DNA from 2 places in the Bacillus vallismortis genome. Region 2 is predicted to be linked to the other one. Evidence: predicted binding sites of a transcription regulator. Region 2 holds the regulator's gene; the other holds the start of a gene.
What was found. The regulator Rex, encoded in region 2, represses fermentation and respiration genes when NADH is low (regulators of the CRP and FNR family bind a similar motif). The targets are predictions, from matches to a motif close to TTGTGAAATATTTCACAA.
Positions count from the first base shown of each region.

Region 1: BV11031_RS11960 (helical membrane plugin domain-containing protein) is a predicted target of Rex. The motif match lies at 1,777-1,794, and genes of this name have one in related genera.

Region 1 is NZ_CP026362.1:2,214,230-2,218,249, forward strand. Features, by position in the region: gene BV11031_RS11955 (NAD(P)/FAD-dependent oxidoreductase) at 42-1,220, opposite strand; gene BV11031_RS11960 (helical membrane plugin domain-containing protein) at 1,260-1,682, opposite strand; gene BV11031_RS11965 (cupin domain-containing protein) at 2,074-2,571, opposite strand; gene BV11031_RS11970 (DMT family transporter) at 2,702-3,676, shown strand; gene BV11031_RS11975 (ABC transporter ATP-binding protein) at 3,798-4,020, shown strand, end outside.
Region 2 is NZ_CP026362.1:2,879,259-2,883,278, reverse strand. Features, by position in the region: gene BV11031_RS15210 (ABC-F family ATP-binding cassette domain-containing protein) at 1-1,227, opposite strand, end outside; gene moaC (cyclic pyranopterin monophosphate synthase MoaC) at 1,353-1,865, shown strand; gene BV11031_RS15200 (redox-sensing transcriptional repressor Rex) at 1,862-2,509, shown strand; gene tatAY (sec-independent protein translocase protein TatAY) at 2,531-2,704, shown strand; gene tatC (twin-arginine translocase subunit TatC) at 2,711-3,478, shown strand; gene BV11031_RS15180 (YdiK family protein) at 3,708-3,899, opposite strand; gene BV11031_RS15175 (CPBP family intramembrane glutamic endopeptidase) at 3,896-4,020, opposite strand, start outside.

The DNA.
Region 1 (4,020 bases), 670 kb from region 2:
GAAAGGATGGCTTTTGGCAATGTCGATCCCACAAGAAAGGCTTAGTAAGCCAGGCTGAAAAGTCCTTTAATGTGTGTTAAGTAGCGTACGTTACTTGCTTCTTTCATCAAGGAAGCAGGAAGGCCTTTAAGCGGTGTAGAATTAGCACCAATGATGGCAACCGCATCTTTGCGTCCAAGGCTTGCAAGTGTACCAGAGTTTACTGGATTGAATGTTTCAAGCGTTTTGCCTTCTAAGTAAGCGAATAGGTTGTAGCCGATCAGCTCACCCATTTGCCATGCGATTTGTGCAGTCGGCGGGTATGGACGGCCGTCTGGCCCGAAGTAAACTGCGCTGTCACCGGCAACGAATACATCCTCATGAGATGTAGATTGCAGGAAGTCGTTTACTGTTGCGCGTCCACGGTTCACTTCAAGACCTGATTCACCGACTAATGGGTTGCCTTGTACGCCGCCAGTCCAAACAAATGTGTTGGCAACAACTTTTGATCCGTCTTTCAGATCAATCACGTTTCCTTCTACATTTGTAACAGGCAGGCCTGTTAAGAACTCTACGCCGCGTTTTTCAAGGCTTGCAGTCGCACGTTCGATCAGATCATCCGGAAGAACAGGAAGGATTTTCGGACCTGCTTCAACGAGCTTCAATTTGATTTCTTTATGGTCTACACCATATTTTTTTGCAAGGTTCGGCATGATGTCAGCAAGCTCACCGACAAGCTCAACACCTGTTAAGCCGCCTCCGCCGATAAGGATTGTTGCATCAGCTTCGTTTTTCGTTTTAGAATACTCGCGCACACGATCTTCAACATGCTGGAAGACTTTGTTCGCATCAGCAGCGGATTTCAATACCATGCTGTTTTCTTCAAGGCCCGGGATGCCGAAGTAAGCTGTTACAGAACCAAGGCCTACAACAAGCGCATCGTAAGATAATGTAGAACCGTCAGCAAGCGCAACTTCTTTTTTATCAACAGAGAAAGAGCTTACTTCCGCGATTTTAAGATCAATGTCTTTGCCTTTGAAAAGCTTTTCTAATGGCATTGCAACCGCTTTTTCAGACACGTTGCCTGCTGCAAGACGGTGTAATTCCGTAATGATTTGGTGAGTTGGGTATTTGTTTACCACTGTCACTTTTGCTTGTTCTTTTGTGTAATGTTTGCGAACTGTTAAAGCAGAAAGAACTCCGCCATAACCAGCGCCTAGAATGACAATATGTTTTGACATCGTATATCCTCCGTCCTTTATATCAATTTGAGTCTGAGATTATTTTTGGTTTTCGCGTTCGTTCATGACTTCAAGGTAGCTGTTAGCAAAACGGAACAGCTTTTGCGCTTGAGGGTCTTTCAGCATGCGCAACAGGCCGAATAGACCAATCGTTTCGTTGCTTGCATCAGCGCGGTCTTTCGCTTCGATTGCAGTCGCAGCCACTTCTTTCGCTGTTTCTTTTACAGGCTCAAGCATTTCAGTGATCGCACCGACAGTATCGCTTTTTAACACTTCGTCAGTTGCTACAGACTGAGCGAAATCATAAGACTTCGTTAAAATATTCACTAACTCAGTCAGCTTTGGAAGCTGGTCAACTAGAACAGTCAGTGATTCTTGAACTTCCGGCTTTAACAGCTGATCAATAAGATCTTGCTGGCTTTGGCTGACAGACGCATTTGTTTGATCGATTGTTTCTGGCATATCCAATTCTCCTTTACTATAAGCAGTTTGCAGATTTTTTTGGAAAGGGTAGTGCCTCTCCCTGGTCTCATGTTTGAAAGCATAAGAATAAGGATTGTGAATTCGTGCACAATCATTTACAAAAATAAATGTTTACTACCCAGTTTTTCATCTTGCCATATTCAGTATTATTTTTATCTCAAAAATAAACAATTGAATAAGTCAAAAATCCTTTACTCTCTCTGAAAATAGCAAACACAAAAAACTCCAATTCGATTACCTTCTATATGATAACACTTTTTGAACAAAATTTGAACGTGAATTGCTTCGATTATGAAATTAATTTAAATAAAGCCCGTATCATAACGTTTCTGCGGCACTAGTTATTGACAATCCGGCAATTTTCTCCCCTTCACTTGACCCATATTTCCAAAAGAGGAGCTCTTTTTCCTGTGATCGGGTCATTCGCCGGCAATGAGACCTGCTTGATCTGTTTCACCGCTTCGTCCCGTTCATTTGGCTCTCCCGTCTTCATATCGTACTGAACGCCTCCCGGATAAGCGCCAATAACGTTAAAATCGCCGCTCGCGCTTTGCTTTTTATGGCCAACTCCAGCTGGAATCACGACTGCGTCGCCCGATTTGAAGGGAATGGCAACTCCTTTTTCTCCCCCAAACTGAATCACAGCCTCTCCCCGGACAGCAACCAGGACTTCATGCGCATTGCTGTGATAATGATGGTATGGAAAAACACTTCCCGACCAGCTGTTTGACCAGCCATGCCGATTGACGATCCGCTCTGCCGAACCGGTGTCCTTGAGTGCGTTTTGATACACAACGAGCGGAAAATCAGGGTGGTTCGGAATCCTGCCGTCATCCTGAAAAAAGTAGGTCTGTGTCTCTGGTTCCATCAATGTCACCTCCATTTTTTGTCTTCCACACATTGCGGTTTGTAAAACATGCTTATTTTCTCACGACTTCATTGATCTGTGCGAGATCGAGTAGTATAGTATAAAAAATAATGCCAGAATGAGGGATATCATGAAAGCAATCATCATCGGAGTATTGGCTTCACTCTTTTTTGCCGTTACCTTTATTTTAAACAGAGCGATGGAATTATCCGGAGGCAGCTGGCTTTGGAGCTCTTCGCTGCGATTTATTTTTATGGTGCCGTTTTTATGTGTGATTGTCATCATGAGAGGGACATTCGCCCCACTCTTACTAGAGATGCGGAAAAAACCGTTTTTTTGGATCAAATGGAGCTTTGCCGGCTTCGTGCTTTTTTACGCGCCGATCACATTTGCGGCTGCATACGGTCCAGGTTGGCTCGTAGCCGGAACTTGGCAAATCACCATTGTAGCCGGCGTGCTCCTATCTCCTCTTTTTTATGTCAAAAAAGAGATGCCGGGCGGCCCGCAGCTCGTTCGGCAAAAGATTCCCCTTGTTTCACTTGGCACGTCCGTAATCATTCTGATCGGAGCGGCGCTCATCCAGCTTCAGCATGCAGAATCGCTTTCCGGAAAGATGCTGCTTTTCAGTGTGCTGCCGGTTGTCATTGCGGCTTTTGCCTATCCGTTAGGAAACCGGAGAATGCTCGAAGAATATGGAGGCCGGCTTGATACATTTCAGCGCGTGCTGGGAATGACCTTGGCGAGCCTTCCGTTCTGGCTGATCATAGCAGCTTACGGGTGGTGGTCAGACGGCCTTCCAACAGCGGGGCAAACCGTTCAATCCTTCTTCGTTGCCATCAGCTCAGGCGTCATTGCCACCGTTTTATTTTTCTGGGCAACTGATATGGTAAGAGACAATCCGCAAAAGCTCGCGGCCGTTGAAGCAACCCAATCCGGTGAAGTGATATTTGCGCTGCTTGGTGAAATCGTTCTGCTGTCAGGTGTTTTTCCATCCTTTTTATCATTTGCCGGTTTATTCATTATTATTGCAGGGATGGTGTTGCACACCTTTGCTTCACAACTGGGAAAACCGAAAAAGAACACACAGTCAAACCTGACCGCATAGCATCTGCAGGAGAATGGGCGAAAGCCTGTTCTCTTTTATTTTCGCTACCAAAAAGCATCTATTTCACGTTATATTTACATAAAGGATCATCCTACTTATATACTGAAAGGTGAATAATATAATGGAAGCAAACGATCAAACACATAACAGACCAGCCATCTCCTTCAGATCAGTCAGAAAAAGCTATGAACAAGATAGACAAACTTATGATGTATTGCAAGATGTCACCGGAGACATTCAACAGGGCGCAATCGTCGCCGTTTTAGGCCCTTCTGGTTCAGGCAAAAGCACCCTCCTGTCGATGTGCAATGTAATGAGAACGCCTGATAGCGGCGACATATACA
Region 2 (4,020 bases):
AAGGACACGTTTAGCGGAAGTCAGCTCAGCCTGCTCCTGGTCATAGTAGCCGACACTGACATTCGACCCATATGAGATCGTTCCTTGATCTGGCTTCAGGGTGTCCATTAATGTTTTCAGCAATGTCGACTTACCGATTCCGTTAGGGCCGACAAGCGCAGCGCTTTCTCCTCTTGTGAGCATGAACGACACTTCCGTTAAAAGCGGAGGCTGGTTTTCATAGCTGATTGTGAGATCCTGAACACGCAAGACTTCGTTTCCGCTCTGTTTTGTAATATCAAAATGAAAGCTTGCGGATTTTTCATCGCCGAGCGGTTTTGACATGACGTCCATTCGCTCAAGCTGCTTTCTGCGGCTTTGCGCTCGTTTTGTGGTAGAGGCTCTCGCCAGATTTCGGTCTACGAAGTCTTGGAGCTTAGCGATTTCGTCCTGCTGCTTTTCATATACTTTCAGATCTTTTTCATATTGCGCGGCTTTTTGGTCGAGATAAGCGCTGTAGTTGCCGTGATATTTTTTGCTTTCAGCTCTTGATACCTCGTACACTTGGTTTACCACTTTGTCTAAAAAGTAACGGTCATGCGAAACGATCATAATGGCGCCTGAATAGCCTTGCAAATAATGTTCAAGCCAGGTTAGTGTGTCAATATCCAGATGGTTTGTCGGCTCATCGAGAATGAGCAAATCGGGCTGTGTTAATAGAAGCTTACCTAGGGCCAGCCTTGTTTTCTGGCCTCCGCTCAGGCTTTGGACCTGTGTAGAATCGTCAAAATGGCTGAAACCAAGGCCGTGCAGCACAGATCTGACATCCGCTTCATATTGATAGCCGCCTTTATCTTTGAATTCCTGCTGAAGCCGGTCATAGGTTTTCATAATGCTTTCCAATTCATCCGGATCAGCTGCCGCCATTTTTTCTTCCATCGTCCGCATTTCTTTTTCCATTGCTTTCAAGTGGTCAAAAACAGTCAGCAGCTCTTCTTTTATGGTAAGCTTAGAATCCAAGCCCGTATGCTGGGCGAGATATCCCATTGTCATATCTTTCGGTTTAATGATTTCGCCCTTTTCATACGATAGCTGGCCTGCGATAATTTTAAGCAGCGTGGATTTACCCGCGCCATTTCGACCAACAATGGCAATGCGATCACGATTTCTGACTTCCAGCTTTATATTGTTTAAAATAGTATCAGCACCAAATGATTTGGACAGCTGATTAACTTGTAAGATCATCATATTATTTCACCTCTGCTATAATAAGTTAAGTGTAGCTTATCAATCAGAAGTCAGCAAACAATACATTGGCCGAATAAGACATAGAGAAGAAAATAGTGTATGATCTTTTTAAGGAGAGTTTGAATATGAATGGATTTTCTCATTTTAATGAACAGGGACGAGCCCAGATGGTGGATATCAGCGAAAAATCTTCGACTGTCCGTACTGCGGCGGCTGTTTCAAGCGTACACATGAAGCATGAAGTGTACGAGAAAATACAAAGTCACGATATCGGTAAAGGAGATGTATTGGCTGTTTCGCAGGTGGCAGGCATTATGGCCGCAAAGCAAACGTCCAATATCATTCCGATGTGCCATCCGCTATCACTGAGCGGGGTAGACATATCGTTTGACTGGAAAATAAAAGAAACAGAAGTTATACTTCATATAAAAGCACAGGTCAAAACGAAAGGGAGTACAGGTGTGGAAATGGAAGCGCTCACTTCTGCATCGGTGTGCGCTCTTACTGTTTACGATATGTGCAAGGCTCTTGATAAAGGGATGGTCATCGGCCCTACTTTCTTGCTTGAAAAGACAGGCGGGAAAAACGGTGACTTTAAAAGAGAACTATCCGAGTATAATGTGGAGGACCAAAAATGAATAAGGATCAATCAAAAATTCCGCAGGCGACGGCAAAACGGCTGCCGCTCTACTATCGCTTTTTAAAGAACCTGCATGCGTCAGGAAAACAGCGTGTATCTTCCGCTGAACTCAGTGATGCCGTAAAGGTTGATTCCGCCACGATTCGCAGGGATTTTTCCTATTTTGGAGCTCTTGGCAAAAAAGGATATGGATATAACGTGGATTATTTGCTGTCTTTTTTCCGCAAAACGCTTGATCAGGATGAAATGACAGATGTCATCTTGATTGGTGTCGGGAACTTGGGAACGGCATTTCTTCACTATAATTTCACAAAAAATAATAACACAAAAATTTCTATGGCTTTTGATATAAATGAGAGTAAAATAGGAACTGAGGTAGGCGGTGTGCCCGTCTATAATCTTAATGACCTTGAACAGTATGTAAAAGATGAATCAGTTGCCATTCTAACAGTGCCAGCAGTTGCCGCTCAGCCCATTACAGACAGATTAGTCGCGTTAGGGATAAAGGGTATTCTTAATTTTACGCCGGCCCGTTTGAATGTGCCGGACCACATTCGAATTCACCATATAGATTTAGCTGTAGAGCTTCAGTCACTTGTCTATTTCTTAAAGCATTATTCAGTTTTGGAGGAAATCGAATAGAGGGAAAGGAGGAGCCCACATATGCCGATCGGTCCTGGAAGCCTTGCTGTTATCGCAATCATTGCTTTGATTATCTTCGGTCCCAAAAAGCTGCCTGAACTGGGGAAAGCAGCTGGAGACACACTTCGTGAATTCAAAAACGCTACTAAAGGATTAACGAGTGATGAAGAGGAAAAAAAGAAAGAAGATCAGTAAGTAAGGATGACAAGAATGAAAGTGAATCAAATGTCGCTGCTGGAGCATATTGCTGAGCTTCGAAAACGATTGCTGGTTGTGGCGTTGGCCTTTGTCGTTTTCTTTATCGCAGGGTTTTTTTTAGCGAAGCCGATTATTGTATATCTGCAAGAAACAGATGAGGCGAAAGAGCTGACGCTTAACGCGTTTAACCTGACAGACCCGCTTTTTGTGTTTATGCAATTCGCGTTTATCATCGGAATTGTCCTGACCTCGCCGGTGATTCTGTATCAGCTTTGGGCTTTTGTGAGCCCGGGCCTTTATGAGAAAGAGCGAAAAGTGACGCTCAGCTACATTCCAATCTCTGTTTTGCTGTTTTTAGCGGGCTTATCCTTTTCATATTATATTTTATTTCCTTTTGTGGTTGATTTTATGAAGCGAATCTCTCAAGACTTGAATGTCAATCAGGTGATCGGAATTAATGAGTATTTTCACTTTCTCCTGCAGCTGACAATTCCGTTCGGCTTATTGTTTCAAATGCCGGTCATCCTCATGTTTTTGACCAGGCTTGGAATTGTGACTCCGATGTTCTTAGCGAAGGTCAGAAAGTATGCGTATTTTGTGCTGCTTGTGATCGCTGCCTTGATTACGCCTCCTGAGCTTTTGTCTCATATGATGGTCACTGTTCCGCTTTTGATCTTATATGAAATCAGTATTTTGATATCGAGGGCCGCTTATCGGAAAGCGCAGAAAAGCAGCGCTTCCGATCAGGACGTGTCTTCCGGGCAATCATAAAAATCCATTTCTCATGTGAGAAATGGATTCAGCGTGTTGACAAACCCTCGCATTCGTTGTCAAGCCTGTGCGTTGGTGCTCACGAATTAAAACATTCGCTCCGCTCCAATGCTCGCTTTTCCTAGGCTTCAAGGGTTCTCAATCACGCTGAAAAATGACAAAATCCTAAAACGAAAACCGTTTTAGGATTTAATTTCGAATCCATTTCTCTCCGAGAAATGGGTTTTCTTTATTTCTGGTTCTTTTTGATTTTAAATGAAAAGGCGAACATCTTAAATGAAATGCTGATGTTGTAGGCGGCGAACACCATCAGCAGGATGGAGTAGAATGACCACATGCTGCCTGGCGAGCTTGCGGCAAGATAAGTAAAGATGCACCCTACGGCAAAATAGATCATTCCCCAAACGACCGGGTTTCTCATGAAAATAATCCTCCAATAATCAATTGCATTTGTGTGCTCTGCTGTTCAAGATACTTCTGAACAGGCTCAAGCTGCATGATAACGACAAACGTATTCATCATGACATGGGCGAAAATCGGCA